3 regions of the Streptomyces sp. 5K101 genome follow, and region 1 is predicted to be linked to each of the others. Evidence: riboswitches for the same ligand, from Rfam matches in the RefSeq annotation. Region 1 holds a riboswitch; each other region holds the start of a gene.
What was found. A riboswitch is a leader RNA that binds a small molecule or an ion and turns the genes downstream of it on or off. The one in region 1 is predicted to bind cyclic di-AMP.
Positions count from the first base shown of each region.

Region 2: it holds a riboswitch for cyclic di-AMP, as region 1 does, so the genes downstream of both, ACLB9X_RS23545 (peptidoglycan DD-metalloendopeptidase family protein) here and ACLB9X_RS10105 (LysM peptidoglycan-binding domain-containing protein) in region 1, are expected to answer to the same signal.
Region 3: it holds a riboswitch for cyclic di-AMP, as region 1 does, so the genes downstream of both, ACLB9X_RS28920 (transglycosylase family protein) here and ACLB9X_RS10105 (LysM peptidoglycan-binding domain-containing protein) in region 1, are expected to answer to the same signal.

Region 1 covers NZ_JBKFFO010000004.1:367,030-374,238, forward strand. Annotated here, with positions in the region: gene ACLB9X_RS10085 (alpha/beta fold hydrolase) at 1-1,256, opposite strand, end outside; gene ACLB9X_RS10090 (cellulase family glycosylhydrolase) at 1,350-2,819, opposite strand; gene ACLB9X_RS10095 (cupin domain-containing protein) at 3,039-3,845, shown strand; gene ACLB9X_RS10100 (metallophosphoesterase family protein) at 3,856-4,347, opposite strand; gene ACLB9X_RS10105 (LysM peptidoglycan-binding domain-containing protein) at 4,477-5,259, opposite strand; cyclic di-AMP (ydaO/yuaA leader) riboswitch at 5,264-5,417, opposite strand; gene ACLB9X_RS10110 (zinc-dependent alcohol dehydrogenase) at 5,883-7,064, shown strand; gene ACLB9X_RS10115 (ABC transporter ATP-binding protein) at 7,069-7,209, opposite strand, start outside.
Region 2 covers NZ_JBKFFO010000012.1:180,244-187,452, forward strand. Annotated here, with positions in the region: gene ACLB9X_RS23520 (carboxypeptidase-like regulatory domain-containing protein) at 299-667, opposite strand; gene ACLB9X_RS23525 (MBL fold metallo-hydrolase) at 686-1,840, opposite strand; gene ACLB9X_RS23530 (TetR/AcrR family transcriptional regulator) at 2,131-2,751, shown strand; partial or broken gene ACLB9X_RS23535 (ROK family protein) at 2,899-3,048, shown strand; gene ACLB9X_RS23540 (SGNH/GDSL hydrolase family protein) at 3,102-3,893, opposite strand; gene ACLB9X_RS23545 (peptidoglycan DD-metalloendopeptidase family protein) at 4,053-4,958, opposite strand; cyclic di-AMP (ydaO/yuaA leader) riboswitch at 4,963-5,119, opposite strand; one part of gene ACLB9X_RS23550 (IS5 family transposase) at 5,645-6,016, shown strand; one part of gene ACLB9X_RS23550 (IS5 family transposase) at 6,019-6,570, shown strand; gene ACLB9X_RS23555 (hypothetical protein) at 6,586-6,807, opposite strand; gene ACLB9X_RS23560 (IS701 family transposase) at 6,969-7,209, shown strand, end outside.
Region 3 covers NZ_JBKFFO010000020.1:59,379-66,587, forward strand. Annotated here, with positions in the region: gene ACLB9X_RS28905 (nucleoside triphosphate pyrophosphohydrolase) at 1-94, shown strand, start outside; gene ACLB9X_RS28910 (cytochrome P450 family protein) at 91-1,473, shown strand; gene ACLB9X_RS28915 (transglycosylase family protein) at 1,616-2,572, shown strand; cyclic di-AMP (ydaO/yuaA leader) riboswitch at 2,843-3,016, shown strand; gene ACLB9X_RS28920 (transglycosylase family protein) at 3,020-3,694, shown strand; gene eno (phosphopyruvate hydratase) at 4,064-5,350, shown strand; gene ACLB9X_RS28930 (FtsB family cell division protein) at 5,431-5,904, shown strand; gene ACLB9X_RS28935 (DUF501 domain-containing protein) at 5,961-6,497, shown strand; gene ACLB9X_RS28940 (exopolyphosphatase) at 6,494-7,209, shown strand, end outside.

The DNA of each region.
Region 1 (7,209 bases):
CTGGTGCCGCTCGTCCGCACGCCGTCGTGCTCGTACTCGTCGGTGACCCAGGTGCGCAGCCCGCGGACAGCACGGGCGGTGCGCAGGGAGTCGGCGGTGTCGACGTACATGTCGTCGTGGTAGACGGCCGCGGCGACCGGCACCTCGTTGACGGCGAGGCGTGCCGGGTCGTAGAGCGCGGGCCAGTCGGTACGGGCGGCGAGCAGTTCGGCGCACTCGCGCACCGGGCGCAGCGCGGGGTCCACCTCGAAGTGCCAGGGGTGGATGGTCTCCCCGGTGAACATCAGCGGCCCCTCTCCGGCGAGCGCCGTCGCCGCGCCGAACTCCGGGAACTCGGCGCGTACGCGTTCGGCGGACCAGTCGGTGGGCCGGCCGCCCTGGGCGTAGATCACCTCGTGCAGCACGGCGTACAGGGGGTTGGCGGCGAAGGACAGGACGGGGCGGACGGCTTCCTGGAAGGCGTCGGAGAGCTCGTGGCCGGACGCGGTGCGCACGAAGGCGTTCTCGAGCAGGTAGTGCAGTTGGTGGCTGCCGTCCTGGCCGCCGAGGAGGATGCCGAGCGACTGGAAGGCTTCAGGCGTGAGGGTGTAGCCGCCGGGCAGGACGGTGGGACGGTCCGCGAGGTGGGCGGCGATGCGGCGGGCACGCTCGACGTCCTGCGGGTAGCGGGCGTAGTGGGCCTCCACCTTGCGGCGGATGCGCGGATAGGCGGCCCGGTAGACGTCGTCGGCGTGGGCGTCCAGGGCGGGCAGACCACCGGTGATCAGTGCGGTGTGCAGTCCTTCGGGGGCCGTGGACAGGTAGTGGGTGGTGCAGAAGCCGCCGAAGCTCTGGCCGAGCACGGTCCAGGGCGCCCCGCCGGTCAGCCGCCGGCGGACGGCCTCGCAGTCTCGGACGATGGAGTCGGCGCGGAAGTGCGCGAGGTGCGCGGCCTGTTCCCGCGGTCCGCCGCGCAGCGGCAGCGTCTGGCGGTTCAGGGGCGTGGAGCGGCCGGTGCCGCGCTGGTCGAGGAGGAGTACGCGGTATTCCTTGACGGCGCGGGCGAGCCAGGCCTGCGCCCCGGTGAAGCGGCGGGCCGCGTTGCCGGGGCCGCCCTCCAGGTAGAGGAGCCAGGGCAGGTCGTCAGCCGTGCGGCCGGCGGCGCCGACCTCGCGGCCGTACAACTCGATCTGCTCGCCGTCGGGCTCGTCGTGGTCGAGCGGGACGGTGAAGCTGTGGTCGGTGAGGACGACCCCGGGCTGCCGGTAGCTGGCCAAAGCTGCTCCTGATGTGTGACCTGTGTCCGCTGTGCGCCCCCGCCCGCCCAGTGGATCACAGCCCGGGCGGGCGGGGACGCGCGAGGGTCCCGGTCAGCCGGTGGAGAAGCTGTCCGGTGCCCTGACGCGGTCGCGGACCCAGACGCCGGCGGGCTTCAGCGCAGCGGTGCCGGTCCAGGGACCGTTGTTGTCGCAGGTCCCGGTCTTGAACACGGCTCCGGAGCGGTGGTCGTCCGAGTAGTTCCAGTTCACCCAGCTGATCTTCTTGCTCGCCATCAGGTCGAGGTAGCGCTGGGACATGGTGAAGTCGTTCGTTCCTTCACCCGCGTAGTCCTGGGTGCCGAACTCGGTGACGAACACGGGCAGTCTGTCGGCCGCGCGGGACAGGGTGTTCAGGTACTCGTCCCGGTGGGAGGCCGCGTAGAAGTGGAAGGTGTACATGATGTTGGCCGCGTTGACCGGGTTGTTCACGACCTCGCTCTCGTTCGACCCTTCGGAGACGCCGAGGGAGGACCAGGCGCGGGTGCCGACGAGGATCGGGGTGTCCGGGTCGTGCTGGCGGATGACGGGGACGAGCTGCTCGGCGTAGCTCTTGATCCTGGACCAGCTCACCCCGCTGGGCTCGTTGGCGATCTCGAACAGCAGGTTGTTCTTGCTGCGGTGGCGCTGGGCGATCTCGGTGAAGAACGTCTTGGCGCGGGAGAGGTTGTGGTGCGGATCGCCCGGGCTGAGCATGTGCCAGTCGACGATCGCGTACATGCCGTGCGCGGTGGCCTGCTCGATGATCGAGTGGACCTTGTCGGTGAAGCCGCGGGGGTCGGTCTCGTAGCCGCCTTCCTGGATGTACATGGAGATGCGCAGGACGTCGGCGTTCCAGTCCGTGGCCAGGGCACCCAGTGAGCCGCTGGTGACGCACTGGCTGTACCACTGCAGGCCGTGGGTGCTCATGCCGCGCAACTGGACGGGCTTTCCGTACTGGTTGCAGAGCTTGGTGCCGCAGACCTCGAGCTGTCCGTTGACGGCGACGGGCGTGCCGGCGGAGGTGGGCGCGGTGTCGACGGCGAGGTGGTCGACGTTGGGTCCGCCGTTGGCGGTGGTGGCGGTGGCCCGGATCGTGTTGGCGCCGGCCCTGAGGTCGGCCGTCACGGTGGCCTTCGACCAGGAGGTCCACGAGCCGGTCCCGTTGAAGGCGCGCTCGTCGGCGGCGAGGGTGCCGTTGACGGAGATGTCCATGGGGCGGTTCGCGGTGGTGCCGTTGGCGTAGCGCAGGGTCAGTGTCGCGCGGCCGGCCTGTGCGGCATTGACCGTCCACTGGACGTAACTGCCACCGGCGTTCTCGTAGTTGACGAAGCCGGTGCCGGTGTAGCCGGCGTGGTTGGACTCCACGAGCCCGCGCGAGACGGTCGCGTTCTCGGCCTCGTGCGTGACGGCCGCCGCGGCGGCGAGGGGTTCGGGGGCGGGGGCCGCGGGCACCTTGGGGGCGGCGGTCAGGGCGAAAGTCAGGGCGGTGCCGATCACGCCGAGGGCGGTGAGCGGGTGTTTCCAGAGCCGTGCCGGTCTCATGGGGGGTCTCCGTTGGATGGGCGGGACGGGCCGGGACAGAACGGATGCGGCATGCGCCGATTGGAAGGAAACTTTCCTAACCGAGAGGGATAGCAGGGCTGGCCGCCGCTCGGCAAGGGCCCGGGCCCTCTTGACCCGACCGGACGCCACCCCTAACGTCCGGTAGAAAGCGCTTGCCCTCCGCCGTCCGCGTACGCGTACCCCTCGAGGAGGCCCGCGATGAACCCTTCCGGTGCTGCCGCTGTGTACGGCGGCCTCCCCGGCGGGATCGGCGTGTCCCGCCTGCGCGTGTACGACTGGCCGGCGGCGGACGGGCTGCGCGGCGGAACACCCCATCTGCACCTCACCTGTTCGGAGGGGTACGCCGTGATCGGAGGGCGCGGCGCGGTGCAGACGCTGACCGCCTCCGGGTTCGAGGAGACGCCGCTCGCTCCCGGCGCCCTGGTCTGGTTCACGCCCGGCACGATCCACCGGCTGGTCAACGAGGGTGATCTGGCCCTCGTCGTCCTGATGCAGAACTGCGGTCTGCCGGAGGCCGGTGACGCGGTGCTCACCCTGCCGCCGCCGTACCTGACCGACCCGGCCCGCTACCCGGCGGCCGTCGCCCTGCCGGTGACCGGCTCCGAGGAGGAGCTCGCCACGGCCGCCCGACGCCGCCGCGACCTGGCGATCGAGGGCTTCACCGCGCTGCGCGCGGCGGCCGCGGCCGGGGACCCGGAGCCGCTGGCCGCGTTCCACCGGGCGGCGGCCGCCCTGGTGCGCCCGCTGGCGGACCGCTGGCGCGAGCGGTGGCTGACGGGCGCCGCGGCCGCGTCGGCCGCCACCGGCGCGCAGTTGGCGCGCCTGGAACGGGGCGACGCCGGCTACCTCGCGGACGCCGCCGTGCGGGCGGAACAGCCCGCGGCACGCGGCCGGTTCGGCATGTGCGGCCGCCTCGACGTGTACGACGCAGGACCGGCGGACGTACCCGCCGCGGTGCCCGCCGCCCCACCGGCGGGAGCCGCCGGCGCGTCGGTCCGGCCGTGACACTGCCCCGTCACAGGCGGTGCAGCACGACCTCGGTCAGCACGCCGTCCGCCGCCCGCGCGGTCATGTACGTGTGGTGGGGCTGTCGCCTGCGGTCGGTCGGGGAGCCGGGGTTGAGGAGCCGCAGGCCGCCGGGGGCCGTGGTGTCCCACGGGATGTGGCTGTGGCCGAAGACCAGTACGTCGAGGTCGGGGAACCTCTCGGCACAGCGGCGCTCGCGTCCGGCGGCGGGACCCGTCTCGTGCACGACGCCGAACCGGAGGCCCCCGAGCTCCGCCCGGGCCACCTCCGGGAGCCGGGCGCGCAACTCGTCGCCGTCGTTGTTGCCGTAGACGGCGAGGAGGCGGGCGGAACGGTCCTGAAGGAGGTCGAGGGTCGCGGTGTCGGCCCAGTCGCCGGCGTGGATCACCACGTCGGCCTCCTCGACACGGGCCATCACCTCGTCGGGCAGGCGGCGGGCGCGGCGGGGTACATGGGTGTCGGAGATCAGCAGCAGTCGCATGCCTCCCACCTTCCCGCTGCCGCGCCGGGCGCGCACACGGCCGCGCCGGGCACCGCACTGACGTGATGTCAGAATCGGTACCCGGCGCGATTGCCTCTGCAATTCACCCCGCGCAAACGGGGACTACGGTCAGTACGGACCGTTCACGTTGTCGATGGAGCCATACCTGGCGGCGGCGTAGTTGCACGCGGCGGTGATGTTCGCGACCGGGTCGTAGCTGTCGAACGGCGTGCCCGGCACGTGGTAGGCCCGGAAGGTCGGGTCGATCACCTGGAGCAGGCCCTTGGACGGCGTGCCGTTCTGCGCGTTGATGTCCCAGTTGTTGATCGCCAGCGGATTTCCGGAGGACTCGCGCATGATGTTCCGGTGAATTCCCTCGTAGGTGCCGGGAATTCCGTGCTTCGCCATGATGTCGAGCGATTCCTTGATCCAGCCGTCGAGATCGTTGGAATACTTCTTGGCCGTGGCGGGCTTCGCGGCCGGGGCCTTCTTCGCCGCCGCGGGGCGGGCCGCCGAACGGTCGGCGCGGCCGGCGTCGGCGGCGCGGTCCGCGGGGGCGGCCTTGGCGCCGATGGTCAGCTTCAGGCCGGGGCGGATCAGCGCCGGGTCGGCGCCGATGTTCCGGCGGTTGTCGTTGTAGAGCTTCTTCCAGCCGCCGCTGACCGACTGCTCCTCGGCGATCTTCGACAGGGAGTCGCCCGCGACGACGGTGTACGTCACGGGAGCCTTCTTCGCCGCGACGGGCGCCGTGCCGGCGGCCTGCACGGTCGCGGCCTGGGCCGGCTGCGCGGCACCGGCGGTGGTGACGCCGAACAGCGGCAGGGCGAGCGCGGCGCCGCCCGTGCCCGCGGCGACGAAGCCGCGGACGAGTCGGCGGGACGTGGGACGGCGGTGCTTACCCTTTGCAGGCATGACGCATTCCTCTCCGTCGCCTGCGAGGTGAGCTGTCGGGTTCGGGCTGGAGATGCCCGGTCGCATGTCGGCGCGACTTCACCCCGAGCCGTTCCGGATTCCGGATCGGCGGCTTACCTGGGTCCCCCGCTCCTGCCGAACGTGAGTGCGTGTGGTCGGATTCCCGGACGGCGGCAGGATTCGGCGGTCCATCCGGATTGCGCTGACCGTAAGCGAGAGCGGCCCGGCGGAACAAGCCTCGAATTCACAGAAGCAATGCCGGACCGGGAAAAAGGGACGGAAAATAACCTTTCTCGCTTCCTGGCGGAGACTCAACTTTCCTTCCCCGCAAGGGATGCACGGACCCTGCCCGACACCATGGGACGTCCGTCACGTGACCGACGTCACGGAACCGAGAACAATGAGAACCGCCCGCTCGTTTCACGCATAAACGGACATACAGGCATTCGAAGGGGAAAGTGCCATACGGGAATGCCCGCCTTTCCTTTGGGTGCTAATAGTCCGTTTTCGTCGATATGTAATGGCATCGACCGCTTCGGGTACTCGGCCGTGGTGGCCGGGTGCGCGGCGCCGCCCGTACGACGGCCGCAGGCCGCTCATCGACAGCACCGCGGGAGGACACGATGCGCGCACTGACATGGCAGGGCCGGCGGGACGTCCGGGTCGAGACCGTCCCCGATCCCCGCATCACCGAGCCGAAGGATGTGATCGTCCGCGTGACGTCCACCGGCATCTGCGGTTCGGACCTGCACCTCTACGAGGTTCTGGGCCCCTACCTCGATCCCGGCGACATCCTCGGCCACGAGCCCATGGGCGTCGTGGAGGAGACCGGTCCCGAGGTGACCGCCCTCTCGGTCGGCGACCGCGTCGTCGTGCCGTTCAACGTCTCGTGCGGCGAGTGCTTCATGTGCGCCCAGGGACTCCACTCCCAGTGCGAGACGACCCAGGTGCGGGACCGCGGCACGGGCGCGTCGCTGTTCGGCTACACGAAGCTGTACGGGCAGGTCCCCGGCGGTCAGGCCGAGTACCTACGGGTGCCCTTCGGCGACACGCTGCCGGTCAAGGTGCCCGAGGGACCGCCGGACGAGCGTTTCGTCTACCTCTCGGACGTGCTGCCGACGGCGTGGCAGGCCGTGGAGTACGCGGACGTCCCGCCCGGCGGATCGCTGACCGTGCTCGGCCTCGGGCCGATCGGCGACATGGCCTGCCGCGTGGCCCTGCACCGGGGCGCCGGACTCGTCATCGGCATCGACCTCGTCCCCGAGCGTCTCGACCGGGCCGAGGCGCGGGGCGTGACGGTCCTCGACCTGCGCGAGCACGACGAGGTCGCCGACGTGGTCCGCGACCTGACCAACGGCCGCGGCTCGGACGCGGTCATCGACGCCGTGGGAATGGAGGCCCACGGCGCACCGGTCGCCAAGGCGGGTCAGTGGGCGACCGGCCTGCTGCCCGGACGCGTGGCCCGGCGCGTCATGGAGCATGTCGGCGTGGACCGGCTGGAGGCGTTCTACACGGCCATCGACGCGGTACGGCGCGGCGGGACGATCTCCCTGGCCGGGGTCTACGGCGGCATGGCGGACCCCGTGCCGATGCTGACCCTGTTCGACAAGCAGATCCAGCTCCGCATGGGGCAGGCCAACGTCCGGCGCTGGGTGGACGACATCCTTCCGCTGCTCACGGACGCCGATCCGCTCGGCGTCGAGGGCTTCGCGACGCACATGCTGCCGTTGGAGAAGGGACCCGAGGCGTACGCCACGTTCCAGGCCAAGCGCGACGGCATGGTCAAGACCCTGCTGAAGCCCTGAGTCGTCACACCGCCTGCGGGTCCGCCGAGATGCGCAGGGCCTCCACCAGCTCCCGGTACAGCGCGTCCGTGGCGAGCAGCTCGTCGTGGCTGCCCCGCGCGCGTATCCGGCCCTCGTCCAGCACCACGATGGTGTCCGCGTCGAT
Region 2 (7,209 bases), on a different contig from region 1:
CTCCGCGGACATCGCCGCGGCGGGTGGCGGCGGCCATATGTACGGCGGCCACAGGCGTCACCGGTGGCCGAGAGTATCGACGCTTGGACCTGCCGCGGGCGCGCCGCGAGGCTCCCAGTGATCGCCGCCTGTGTCCTGGCTCGTCACGCGACCGATGGAGTGCCGTCCGCCTGCTCCGCCAGTACGGCCTGGATGGCCATGGATCTCCGCCAGGCCGATGCGCCGGGCAACGAATCGGATCGCGGTGTGGTCCGGGTCGATGTCCCACCGCCCGCGCGAGGGGCAGCGGCGAGGCCCATCACTCCGGCCGTCGCCCTGGCTCCGGGGACACCCTGACAGCGGTGCGAAGTGGCTGGAAACCATGGCAGGCGACCGACAGGTCGTAGCCGCCGGGCGGCACGGCGGCGGTGAACAGCCCGTACGCGTCAGTGCCGCCCTCGACCACGCACTGCCCCGTCCGATCGAGGACAGTGACCGCTGCCCGTATCGGCAGCCCCACCGGATCCACCACCTGGCCGTCTACCCGCCCCGCACCCTCAGGCAGCGGCAACTCCCCATTCCCCTCTGCTCCCCCGCCCCCATGCCTCTGTTTAGTCGCCGCCACGGCAAGGTGAACATGCCGGCACCGTTCACTGCCCTGTCTGAAAATCGCCCCACCTTGCTCCACCCACGTCCTTACTCACCGTCAGCGCTCGCCCGCGAGGTCGAGATCGCCGCTGCGCATCTCGGCCACAACCTCGGCGGGCCGGGGTCGGCGCCACGGGTGCGCGATCGGATGGGACACAGCCCGCCACCAGGGATCCACGGGAAGCGTGCCGACGGGCTCGAAGGTCTCTCCAGGCCGCGGGGACGCTACCGCCTGGCCGGCCTCCTCGGCCGCGTCCTTCGTCCACTCCCCCGGCTCTGCCCACGCATGCGGAGCCAGGTTGAAGGTGGCCCAGTGGATCGGGAGCAGGACGCCGCCCGGCTGGCCTCCTTGCAGGTCAAGGTGGGCCTGCACGCCCTGGGCGGGCGTCATGTGAATGTCCGGCCAAGCCCCGGGCAGCGGCGTATAGTCCGTGTGGTTCTCGGGCCAGTACTCGGAGTATGCGCCGATCTGGATCATGGTCACGTCGAACGGACCGTGCTCCGCCCCGATGTCCGCGAAGCCCGGGAAGTATCCCGTGTCGCCGCTGTGGTAGATCCGGTGCTCGGGGCCCGCCACCACCCAGGAGGCCCACAGGGTGTGCTGCTGGTTGCGCAGTCCACGCCCGCAGAAGTGGCGGGCCGGTGTGGCGGTCAGCCGTATGCCGTGGACCTCGGTCGACTCGTTCCAGTCGAGCTCGCGCAGCCGGTCCGGGGCCACGCCCCAGCGCTCCAGGTGGGCGCCCACGCCGAGCGGGACCGCGAACACCGTGTCCGTGCCGGCGAGGGCCTTGATGGTGGGCAGGTCGAGGTGGTCGTAGTGGTCGTGGGAGATCACCACGACGTCGACGGTGCCGAGAGCGGCCAGCGGCGCGGGCACGGGGTGCAGCCGCTTGGGCCCGGTGAAGGCGAACGGGGAGCAGCGCTCGCCCCAGACGGGGTCGAAGAGGACCCGGCGGCCGTCGATCTCCGACAGGACACTGGAGTGGCCCATCCAGGTCAGCCGCAGCCCGGAGGCGGGCGGCTCGGCGAGATCGGCGACGGTGGTGGAATGCACGGGCACGTGTCCGACCGGGGTCCGGCGGGCCCGCGCCTCCTTCTCGAAGTAGATCTTGGCGAATTCGACCATGGAAGCGCCGGAGGGTCTGGTGCGCGCACCCACCGGGTTGCGGAAGACGCCGTCGGCGAAGTTCGGCGAGCGGCGGATGCGCGCCATCCGCTCCCCGGACGGGTCGGCTCCGAAGGCGGCCGGCCTGAGCGAACGCAGCCGTGCTCGCAGCGAGTGGGGTGAACCAGCGCCGGTCACGACACCTCCTGATGATCGGGGGCTTTCCTCATTATGTGCGGGCACGCATGTCACGCAGAGTGTCCTGCGCTGCGTCCGATCCGTCATGACGGGCAACGCGCGCGCCGGCACCGGTGTTCCTGGGCCCCGGACCGCGTGAGCCCCTGCCGCGTCCGCCGGAAGGCGGTCCCGCTCAAGATCGGCCTGTGTAGGGTGACGCCGTGGCCAGGATTCGGTTGAGCGTGTCGGAGCGGCGTGAGGAACTGCTGAACGCGGCTGTCGAGCAGATCGAGCAGCGGGGTGTGGCGGCCGTACGGATCGCCGATGTCGCCTCGTCCCTCGGCGTCTCCAGCGCCCTGGTGCTCTACCACTTCTCGTCCAAGGAGCAACTGGTCGCGGCGGCGTTCACACACGCCGCCGACGCGGACCTGGCCCACCTGCGCAAACTCCTCGGCCGGCGCACCTCCGCCCTGCGCCGGCTGCGGGCGGCCGTGCGCTGGTACGCGCCGACCGGCCAGGCCAAGGGCTGGCGGCTGTGGATCGACGCCTGGGCGGCCTCGCTGCGCGACCCGGCCCTGCGCGAGGTCGCCCGCGCCCTCGACCAGCAGTGGAAGGCGGCACTGGCCGAGGTGATCGCGGAGGGGGCGGCGGCCGGGGAATTCCCGTGCGAGGACCCGGCGGCCGCGGCCTGGCGCCTGACGGCGTTCCTCGACGGGCTCGCCGTGCAGATGACGTCGTACGCGGGGTCGCTGACCCGCGCGGCGATGCTGCAGTGGACGGACGAGGCGCTGGCCCGCGAGCTGGGTGTGGACCGCGAGGCGCTCACGGCTGCCGGCCGCTGAGACACGCGGACCGTACACGTAGCCGACGGCGCGGGTGAACAGCAGGGCGCGGAAGGCCGGTTCCTTGTCGGGCGTCGAGCGCGGTGAGGAACCCCGGCGACCAGGTGGTAGGCGCCGGGCGTGCCGCGGTCGTTCGCAGGCTGCACCGGGGGCCAGGGCTGCGCGGGCGACATCGGGCACATCCGGGTCGGCCCGCAGGACGTGCCCTGCCGGTGCGGGAACTCCGGCTGTCTGGAGGCGGTCGCGGGCGGCGCGGCGCGGGCAGCGAAGATCCCAGGTGGACCGGCAGCTCGCGGGCTCCACGGCGTGACGCCCGGGGCCGGGCCCCGGGCGTCAGGCGACGGCTCGGCTCAGAGCGGCAGCAGGTCCGGGCGCTTGGCGGCCACGTGGTCGCCCGAGCTCTCGCCCCGCAGTCGCCGGCCGATCCACGGCACCAGGTGCTCGCGCGCCCAGTTGATGTCGTCGCGCCGCACCTCGAAGGCGCCGCGCGGCGGGAGCGGCGGCCAGGGCTGGTCCGGGTCGGCGGGCACGTCGAGACCGAGCACCTGGGCGGCGCGCAGGGCCACGCGGGTGTGCCCCTCGGGCGACAGGTGCAGCCGGTCCGCGTCCCAGGCACGCCGGTCCTGAACGGACTTGAGCGACCACAGATCGAGGACCGGGCAGTCGTGGCGGTCGGCGATGGCCCGCACGTGCGCGGTGTACGTGGCGATCTTTCCGCGCAAGTGACGCAGGACCGGCACGTCCCGGGTGTCGAAGCCGGTGGTCACCATGACGGTGCCGACCGAGCTCCTGAGGTCGGCGACGGCCCGTTCGAACCGCTCGGCCACGTCGTCCGGGTCGCTGCCCGGCCGGATGATGTCGTTGCCTCCCGCGCAGAACGTCACCAGGTCGGGGGCGAGTTCCTTGGCCCTCGGGACCTGTTCGTCGACGATCTGGTCGAGGAGGCGGCCGCGTACGGCGAGATTGGCGTACCGGAAGGTGTGTTCCGGCATCAGGTCGGCGAGCAGCACCGCGAACCGGTCCGCCCACCCGACGTACGTCCCGTCGGGACCGGGGTCTCCCACGCCCTCGGTGAAGCTGTCACCGATCGCCGCGTACGACCCGAATGCGCCCTTGTTCTCTGTTCTCGAATCGTCTGCCACGAGAGCACATCTTTCCTTTACGGATGTGACCTACGCGACCGTAAGGAGGGGTTGACGGCAGGTGATCTTTGCCACCGGTCATGTTTACGCCAAGCCGGAATACGCGGAATCCCTCGCTCCGCCGCCGGACGGTACGAGGGATGCGCGGCTGACTGTGCGTCAGAGGGAGACGCCGTGCTGGCGCAGGTAGGCCAGTGGGTCGATGTCGGAGCCGTACGACGGGCTGGTACGGATCTCGAAGTGCAGGTGCGGACCGGTGGAGTTGCCCGTGGAACCGGACAGGCCGATCTGCTCGCCGCCCGCGACGCTCTGCCCGCTGGAGACGGACAGGGAGGACAGGTGGGCGTACTGCGAGTAGGTGCCGTCGCCGTGCTGGATGACGACCTCGTTGCCGTACGAGCCGCTCCAGCCGGCCGAGACGACGGTGCCCGGGCCGACGGACTTCACGCTCGTGCCGCTGGCGGCGATGAAGTCGACACCGGTGTGGTAGCCACTGGACCACATGGCGCCGGACGCGCGGTACGGCGTGGAGACACCGCCGCCGACGGGCGCGGTCCAGCCGGTGGACGCCGGGGCGGCCTTCTCGGCGGGAGCCTTGGCGGCCGGGGCCTCAGTGCGCGAGGCGTCGCGCGAGGGCCGGGGGGCGGACTCGGAGCGCGGCTCCGGGTCGTTCTTCGCGGTGGACTTCGCGTTGAGGGTCAGCTCGAGGCCGGGGTGGATGAGCGCCGGATCGGCGCCGATGGCACGGCGGTTGTCGTTGTAGAGCTTCTTCCAGCCGCCACGGACGTTCTGCTCGTCGGCGATCTTGGCGAGGTAGTCGCCGGGGACGACGGTGTACGTCTTCGGGGCCTTCTTGGCGGCCGGAGCGGCCGAGATGGGGGCCGCCGAGGCCGGGGCGACCGAGACCGGAGCGGCCTTCTGGGGAGCGGCGGCGGGGGTGGCGGCGTGGGCACCGGTCGCGCCGAGGAGCGGCAGGGCTATGGCGGCACTTCCCGTACTGGCGACGACGAAGCCGCGCGTGAGCGGGTTGGCCTTGGGACGGCGGTGCTTACCCTTTCCGGGCATGGCGCATTCCTCTCCGGCGCCTGCGAGGTGAGCTGTCGGGTTCGGGCTGGAGATGCCCGTCCGCGCATATTGCGCGAATTAACCCCAAGCCGTCCGAATTCTCCGGATACGGCGTACTACCTGGGTCCCCCGCTCCTGCCACACGTGGGTGGGTTCGAAGTCCGGTCGGCGGCAGGATGAGGCGGTCCGTCCGGATTGAGCGTGACCGTAGGCGAGTACACCGGGCGGAACAAGCCGCGAATTTCCCCGAGCTTTCCCGCTCGTGACGTCCGGGCCGCTCCACTCGTCACCCTCCGTGGACGAATGCCGGTCAATTCCCTTGTGGGCCACGGAATTGACATAGGGAAAGCAGATACGTTCCGTCACGAATATGATCCTGCTCACGAGTCGCAGCCCATCCCCCCCGCAGACGGGGCGCGTTAGCCTCAAAGGCCCAATTCGGACAGAAGCACCAAACAATCACTAAGGGTTCACACGGGCACCAAGCGCCGCCCATAACGCCCGGCTTCGTCCCCTGCGGTCGCATGGCCGGCGAAGGGACCCCCTCACCGCCCGATTCCGGTGATCCGGAATTCCAGCCCGTCGACTCCGAGGGAAACACGCCGTGAATGACGGCATTTCCCTTTCCCGCAAAGAGAATCCGACTAGGCAGTGTCCTGTCGATCAGTCGAGTCGTTGATAAGACTGTGGGACATCGGGGTGATCTGACGGATTCCCAGTGGGAGCGGCTTGAGCCGCTTCTGCCGGTGAGTAACGGGCGTTGTGGCAGGTGGCGGGACCATCGGCAGGTGGTCAACGGGGTGCTGTACCGGATCCGGACGGGCGTCCAGTGGCGCGACCTGCCGGAACGTTACGGGCCGTGGAAGACCGTCCATGAGCGGCACCGCCGCTGGTCGGCGGATGGCACATGGGAGCGGCTGCTGCAGCGGGTCCAGGCCGAGGCCGACGCAGCCGGTGTCGTCGACTGGGACGTCTCCGTCGACTCGACCTCCGTCCGCGCTCACCAACACGCAGCCGGCGCCCGCCATGCGCCGCCACCCGTCAAAGGGGGCTCCGCCCAGGCGGTCAGAACCGCTCGGATCTGGGCGAACCTGGTCGACCGGCTGGCGGAGGTGGTGCTGGAGGTGAGGCGCTCGGCCGCTCGCATGGCGGCTTCACCACCAAGCTCCACCTGAGTGCGGATGGCCGCTGCCGCATCCTGTCACTGGTCATCACACCTGGACAGCGTGCCGACTGCACCCAGTTCGAGGAGGTGATGCGACGGATCCGCGTGCCGCGCCTGGCCACCGGAAGGCCCCGCACGAAGCCGGACAGTGTCAGCGCCGACAAGGGCTACAGCAACCGCCGGACTCGCTCCTACCTGCGCGGACGCGGGATCCGGCATGTGATCCCGGAGAAGTCGGACCAGGCGGTCAACCGGCTCCGGCGTGGGAGCGTCGGCGGCCGGCCGCCCGGCTTTGACAAAGAGCGGTACAAGAAACGCAACACCGTCGAGCGGGCCATCAACAAGGTGAAGAACTTTCGCGCCGTCGCGACCAGGTACGACAAACGTGCCTACGTCTTCCTCGGCACGGTCACCGCAGCGGCCCTCGTGGTCTGGCTCCGCTCGTGAGCGCCAGAGCCGCGCTCAGTCGTCTTCGGGCAGGTGGAAGTAGACCGTCCCCGACCGCCAAGATCCGTGCTCAGTCATCTCCGACTCGATGACGACATCCTGAATCTCAACAGGGCCCAACGTTTCGATCGAATCGGCCAGCCTCCGCAAGAGCGCCGGCACGTTGTCGCAGCCCGGACCTGCAGGGTTGGCCTGGGAGAAGTGGCGAATGGTCCAGGACTCCGGAATGCTCGTCATAGGCTTGATCGTAAGACCCGCTCCTGCCTGGCCAGAGTCGATTGTGGGACCTGGCGATCGTGACTGCAGGCCCCAGTCCAGTCTGTGATCGCCAGGACAGTGCCTAGTAGTGCTTTGTTAGCTGCCTTGTCACGTGGGGTGTCTGGCAGTTCTCTGGGCGTATGAGGGCTGGGGAACTCGCGTCGTGTCGGGGCCGGTTGGAGGAGTTCGCCTCCGAGGTGTTCGCGCCGCTGGTGCGGCGGGATCAACGTGAGAAGGGTGCCCTTTATCTGCGGGGTCTGCTGCTGGACGGCCGACGCAAGTCGATGCAGCCGATGGCCGAGCGCCTCCGGGTGGACCATCAGCAGCTCCAGCAGTTCATCACGTCCTCCACCTGGCCCTTTGACGCGGTGCGGGCCCGGC
Region 3 (7,209 bases), on a different contig from region 1:
CCCGGAGGCGGCCCTGCGCGCTGCGGCCCGCGCCTACCGCGACGCGATCCGCGCGGCGGAGGGGCACGGCGGCCCGGATACCGTCGAGGTGTGAACGCCCCGAACGACCCGAGCACCCCGCAGGAACCCGGCACCCCGCAGGGCCGCACCGCCGCGCAGGACGCCGGCAGCCCGCAGGGCCGCACCGCCGCGGAGGACCCCGGCGCCGCCCCGAGCGGCCCGACCACCCCGCCCGAGCTCTTCACCTGGGAGTTCGCCACCGACCCGTACCCCGCCTACGCGTGGCTGCGCGAGCACTCTCCCGTGCACCGCACGGCGCTGCCCTCCGGGGTGGAGGCGTGGCTGGTGACCCGGTACGCGGACGCGAAGCAGGCGCTCGCGGACCAGCGGCTGTCCAAGAATCCGGCGCACCACGACGAGCCCGCGCACGCCAAGGGCAAGACCGGTATCCCCGGTGAGCGCAAGGCCGAGCTGATGACGCATCTGCTCAACATCGACCCGCCGGACCACACCCGGCTGCGCCGCCTCGTCTCCAAGGCGTTCACACCGCGCCGGGTCGCGGAGTTCGCCCCGCGGGTGCAGGAGCTGACGGACCGGCTCATCGACGACATCGTGGAAAAACAGCACAGCGCCGCGAAGGGTGAGGCGGACCTCATCCACGAGTTCGCGTTCCCCCTCCCCATCTACGCCATCTGCGACATGCTCGGCGTTCCCCGCGAGGACCAGGACGACTTCCGCGACTGGGCCGGCATGATGATCCGACACGGAGGCGGCCCGCGCGGCGGAGTGGCCCGTTCCGTGAAGAAGATGCGCGGCTATCTCGCCGAGCTGATCCACCGCAAGCGCGAGCAGCCGGGAGAGGACCTCATCTCCGGGCTCATCAAGGCGTCGGACCACGGGGAGCACCTGACCGAGAACGAGGCCGCCGCGATGGCGTTCATCCTTCTCTTCGCGGGCTTCGAGACGACGGTCAACCTCATCGGCAACGGCGTGTACGCCCTGCTGCGCAACCCCGCGCAGCGCGAGCGCCTGCAGACCTCGCTCGCCGCCGGCGAGAGCGCGCTGCTGGAGACCGGCGTGGAGGAACTCCTGCGCTACGACGGCCCCGTGGAGCTCGCGACCTGGCGGTTCGCCACCGAGGCGCTGGAGATCGGCGGGCAGCGGATCGCCGCCGGCGACCCCGTGCTCGTCGTGCTCGCGGCCGCCGACCGCGACCCGGAGCGGTTCACCGAGCCCGACACCCTCGACCTGTCCCGGCGCGACAACCAGCACCTGGGATACGGGCACGGCATCCACTACTGCCTCGGCGCCCCGCTCGCCCGGCTCGAAGGGCAGACGGCGATCGCGACCCTGCTCAGGAGGATGCCGGACTTGCGTCTTGCGGGCGATCCGGCCGATTTGCGGTGGCGTGGGGGACTCATCATGCGCGGATTGCGCACTCTGCCCGTTGAGTTCACCCTCACCAAGAGCTGACGCAACGTCAATTCTGTGACTTTTACGTGATCTGCGCTGCATCGACTTGTGACTCACGTTCGATTGCGGCTACGTTCACCGTCGACTCGGCAGGCATCAGCAGGCCGCACAGTCCCCAGTAGTCACGCGAAAGGCACACCGCATGCGCTCCGGGAACGGACGTCACCGCCGCCCCCGTCAGGCTCCGGCCATCGTCGTCGCGGCAGGGGTGACCGGATCCGCCATCGCGATCCCCCTGCTCGGCGCGGGCTCCGCCTCCGCGGCCGACGCGGCCACCTGGGACCGCGTCGCCGAATGCGAGAGCGGCGGCATGTGGAGCGCCGACCTCGGCAACGGCTTCTACGGCGGGCTGCAGCTCTCGCAGCAGACGTGGGAGGAGTTCGGCGGCACGGCGTACGCGCCGAGCGCCGACCTGGCGAGCCGTTCGCAGCAGATCGCGGTCGCGGAGAAGGTGCTGGACGCGCAGGGGCCGGACGCCTGGCAGGCGTGCGCCCCGATCGCGGGCCTGACCAACGACGACGCCTCGACCGGCGTCGACCCCGGTGACCTCCTGCCCCTGCCGGACGCGAGCCCGGGGGCGGGTGCCGTCACCGTCCCCGGCATGACGCCCGAAGCCACCCCTGACGCGAGCGCGCCGGCCGGCTCCGGTGACACGGCCGCCGAGGCCCCGGCCGAGCCGGACGCCTCGCAGGACCCCGCCGCCCCGGACGCGTCCACGGCGCCCACGCCCGCGGACGGCGACGTGTCGCCGTCGGCCGGTTCGGACGGCGTCGAGGCGACCGACCCCACGACCGGCACCGGCAGGCACCGCGGCGAGCCCGCCCCCGACGACGCCGAAACGGGCATCACGGATAAAGAGCGCGAAAGCGGTCGTCATGCCTCGCGAGGTGACGCGTCGGCACGTGACGGGGCAACAGAGGGCGTGGCCGACGGTACGTACACCGTCCAGCCGGGAGACAGTCTGTGGGCCATCGCCGACGAGCGCGAGGTGCCCGGCGGGTGGAGCGCCCTCTATGAGGCGAACGAGGCGAACGTGGGTGCCGACCCCGACCTTATCCTCCCCGGTCAGAGCCTCGATCTCGGCGTGAACAGCCAATAGTTCGGGCGGCAATTCGCCGACATTTGTCCGATCTGCGCAAGTGAGACAAGGGTCTCTTTGCTGCAACTGGCGAGCGGCATCCAGCAAATTCGCCCAAGCCGTGCCCGACCTGCGCAAACGCCTCCCAAGTGAAGGGCGGTTCGGGCGATTTCTCCCCGATGTTCGTCTTTGAACATCGGGGAGCGGTGTGTTTACGGTCTGAACCGCTCGCCATCGCGGGCACCGTCGACCGTCACGCCGAATCCTGCCGTCGGTCGGGGGGAACAGTCGTCGCTCAGTGCGCCGAAGGCAGGAGCGGGGGACCCAAGGTAGGTGCCGGTCCCGGCCGTCGAGCACGACGGCCGTGAACGGCTTGGGGTGGAGCCGCGCGCAACGACGCGCGGCCGGGCAACTCTTCCGGCCCGAACCCGACAGCTCACCTCGCAGGCGTCGGTGAGGAGAAGCTCCATGCTGCGTTCCGGCAAGGCCACGCACCGCCGCTCGACCGTTGTCCGTCGGACGGTTCGTCTCGCCACGCTCGCCGGCGTCGCCGGTGCCGCCATCGCGGCCCCGATGCTCGGCGCCACTGCGGCGTCCGCCGCCACCGCCTCCGAGTGGGACGCGGTCGCCCAGTGCGAGTCCGGTGGCAACTGGTCCATCAACACCGGCAACGGCTACTACGGCGGCCTGCAGTTCTCCGCCTCCACCTGGGCGGCCTACGGCGGCACCGCCTACGCCCCGTCCGCCGACCAGGCCTCCAAGTCCCAGCAGATCGCGATAGCCGAGAAGGTCCTCGCCGGCCAGGGCAAGGGCGCCTGGCCGAGCTGTGGCGTGGGCCTCTCCAGCACCCCCTACAACGGTGGCTCCGCCGAGCCGGCGCAGCCCGCCGCCGAGCCGGCCGAGAAGCGCGCCGAGGCCCCGACCACCCGCTCCGAGCGCGCCGAGGCCCCCGCGCCGCAGAAGACCGCGGCGACCTTCAAGAAGGGTGAGGGCGAGTACAAGGTCAAGCCCGGGGACACCCTGGGCAAGATCGCCGAGGCCGAGAAGGTCAAGGGCGGCTGGAAGAAGCTGTTCGACCTCAACAAGGACATCATCGAGGACGCCGATGTCATCCACCCGGGCCAGCAGCTCCACCTGAGCTGACCCGCCCGCCGTCCGCGGGCCCGCGCACCGTCCGGGCCCGTACCGTCCGCCGCCTCAGCGCTGACGGGTTCCGAGCACCCCGGTCCGGCGCTGCTTCCCCCGTAAGCGCCGGGCCGGGGTTCGGTCGTGAAGGGCTCGCGAAGGGCCCCTCAGGGTCTTGCCAAGGGCTCCGCACAGCCCTGCCGAGGTGCCGCGCAGCGCCTTACCTACGGGTAGCTTGGGGGTCTTTTGTCCGGCACGCCCAGCGTTCATGCCCTTTTTCGTCCCACGGGGCGGGCATCGGCCGGCCTTTGCCCCCGAGACGGTTAGGCTCTTGTCGCAAGGCCAAGCAGACCTCTGCACATATCTCGCGTCACATCCCAGAAGGAGATGCTCGTGCCGTCCATCGACGTCGTCGTAGCCCGGGAAATCCTGGACTCCCGAGGCAACCCCACGGTCGAGGTCGAGGTTGGCCTCGACGACGGCAGCACGGGTCGTGCTGCTGTTCCGTCCGGCGCCTCCACCGGTGCGTTCGAGGCCATTGAGCTCCGCGACGGTGACCAGAACCGCTACCAGGGCAAGGGCGTCGAGAAGGCCGTCCTCGCCGTCATCGAGCAGATCGGCCCGGAGCTCGTCGGCTACGACGCCACCGAGCAGCGCCTGATCGACCAGGCGATGTTCGACCTGGACGCCACCGACAACAAGGCGTCGCTCGGCGCCAACGCCATCCTCGGCGTCTCCCTCGCCGTCGCGCACGCCGCCTCCGAGGCGTCCGACCTGCCGCTCTTCCGCTACCTGGGCGGCCCGAACGCGCACCTGCTGCCCGTTCCGATGATGAACATCCTGAACGGCGGCTCGCACGCCGACTCCAACGTGGACATCCAGGAGTTCATGATCGCGCCGATCGGTGCGGAGTCCTTCTCCGAGGCCCTGCGCTGGGGCACCGAGGTCTACCACACCCTCAAGAAGGTGCTGAAGACCAAGGGCCTGTCCACCGGCCTCGGCGACGAGGGCGGCTTCGCGCCGAACCTCGACTCCAACCGCGCCGCCCTCGACCTCATCCTCGAGGCCATCAAGGAGGCCGGCTACGCCCCGGGCAAGGACATCGCGCTCGCGCTGGACGTCGCCGCGTCCGAGTTCTACAAGGACGGCGTGTACGAGTTCGAGGGCAAGGCCCGCTCGGCCGCCGAGATGACCGAGTACTACGAGGAGCTCGTCGCCTCCTACCCACTGGTCTCCATCGAGGACCCGCTGTTCGAGGACGACTGGGCCGGCTGGAAGGTCATCACCGACAAGCTCGGCTCCAAGGTCCAGCTCGTCGGCGACGACCTGTTCGTCACCAACCCGGAGCGCCTGGCCCGCGGCATCGAGGAGGGCACCGCCAACGCCCTGCTCGTCAAGGTCAACCAGATCGGTTCGCTGACCGAGACCCTGGACGCCGTCGAGCTCGCCCAGCGCAACGGCTTCAAGTGCATGATGTCCCACCGCTCCGGCGAGACCGAGGACGTCACCATCGCCGACCTGGCCGTCGCCACCAACTGCGGCCAGATCAAGACCGGCGCCCCGGCCCGCTCCGAGCGCGTCGCCAAGTACAACCAGCTGCTGCGCATCGAGGAGATCCTCGACGACGCCGCGGTGTACGCCGGCCGCTCCGCGTTCCCGCGCTTCAAGGGCTGACGCCCCCGCCTCCGTACGTCCCCGGCCCCGGTCCCGTACCGTGTCCGGGGACGTACGCGTGTGAAGGGGAGGCGAGAGGGATGGCACGCAGGCCGGAACCGGAGCGGTTCTCCACCGCGACCAGACTGCGGCTGCTCGGCGAGCAGACGGCCGCCCGCGTCTACCGGTCGCAGAGCCGCCGCCAGGCCCGCCGCTCCCGGCTCACCGGCCGGGCCGCGTTCCTCGCCCTGGTCGTCTGCTCCCTGGTGGTCGCCCTCGCCTACCCGATGCGTCAGTACGTCTCCCAGCGCGCCGAGATCGCCGAGCAGGAACGCCGGATGGCCGACGCCCGCGAGCAGGTCGAGAGGCTCCGGGACGAGAAGGCGCGCCTCCAGGACGACATGTACATCCGGCGCCTCGCCCGTGATCACCTGCACTACGTGCTCCCGGGCGAGACCGGCTACACGGTGATCGACCCCGAGACCGCCGAGGAACGCCGCGAGGACGAGGGTGCGGCGGACCGGCCCTGGTACTCGAACGTGTGGAACGGCGTGGACCGCGCCGACCGCACGTAGCCCCCCGACAGCGAACCCAGCAGCGAACCCGTAGCGAACACAGCAGCAAGGCAGGCATGGAAACCCCTCCTCCCACCACCGAGCACACCGAGCCGACCGACGCGGACATCACCGCGTTCGAGCAGCAGCTCGGCCGGCCGCCGCGCGGGCTGCGCGCCATCGCGCACCGCTGCCCCTGCGGGCAGCCCGATGTCGTCGAGACCTCGCCCCGTCTTCCGGACGGGACGCCCTTCCCCACGCTGTACTACCTGACCTGCCCGCGCGCCGCGTCCGCGATCGGCACGCTGGAAGCCAACGGCGTCATGAAGGAGATGCAGGCCCGGCTGGCCACGGACCCCGAGCTGGCCGCCGCCTACCGCGCCGCGCACGAGGACTACATCGCGCGCCGCGACGCGATCGAGGTGCTGCAGGGTTTCCCCAGCGCGGGCGGCATGCCCGACCGGGTCAAGTGTCTGCACGTCCTGGTCGGCCACTCGCTCGCGGCGGGCCCCGGCGTGAACCCGCTGGGGGACGAGGCGATCGCGATGCTGCCCGAGTGGTGGCGCAAGGGCCCGTGCGTGACCGGGCGCGTCACGGAGGAGGACGACCAGTGACCCGCGTCGCCGCCATCGACTGCGGCACCAACTCCATCCGGCTCCTCGTCGCCGACGTCGACCCGGAGTCCGGCAGCCTGGTCGACCTCGACCGGCGGATGATCATCGTCCGGCTGGGGCAGGGTGTCGACCGCACCGGCCGGCTCGCCCCCGAGGCACTGGAGCGGACGTTCGCGGCCTGCCGCGAGTACGCCGCCGTCATCAAGGAGCTCGGCGCCGAGACCGTACGCTTCGTCGCCACGTCCGCCTCCCGGGACGCCGAGAACCGCGACGACTTCGTCCGCGGCGTCCTCGACATCCTCGGCGTCGAGCCGGAGGTCATCACCGGCGACCAGGAGGCCGAGTTCTCCTTCACCGGCGCCACCCGCTCGCTCGCCGGGCGCACCGACCTGGACAAGCCGTACCTCGTCGTCGACATCGGCGGGGGTTCGACCGAGTTCGTGGTCGGCGAGGAGCATGCGCGCGCCGCCCGGTCGGTCGACATCGGCTGCGTACGGATGACGGAGCGGCACGCGCCGAGCAGCCCCGCCACGCCCGAGCAGATCGCGGCGATCCGCGCCGACATCGAGGCCGCGCTGGACCTCGCGGCACAGACCGTCCCGATCGACGAGGCCCGCACCCTGGTCGGCCTCGCCGGCTCCGTGACCACGGTGGCCGGGATCGCCCTCGGCCTCGACACCTACGACTCGGCCCGGATCCACCACTCGCGGAT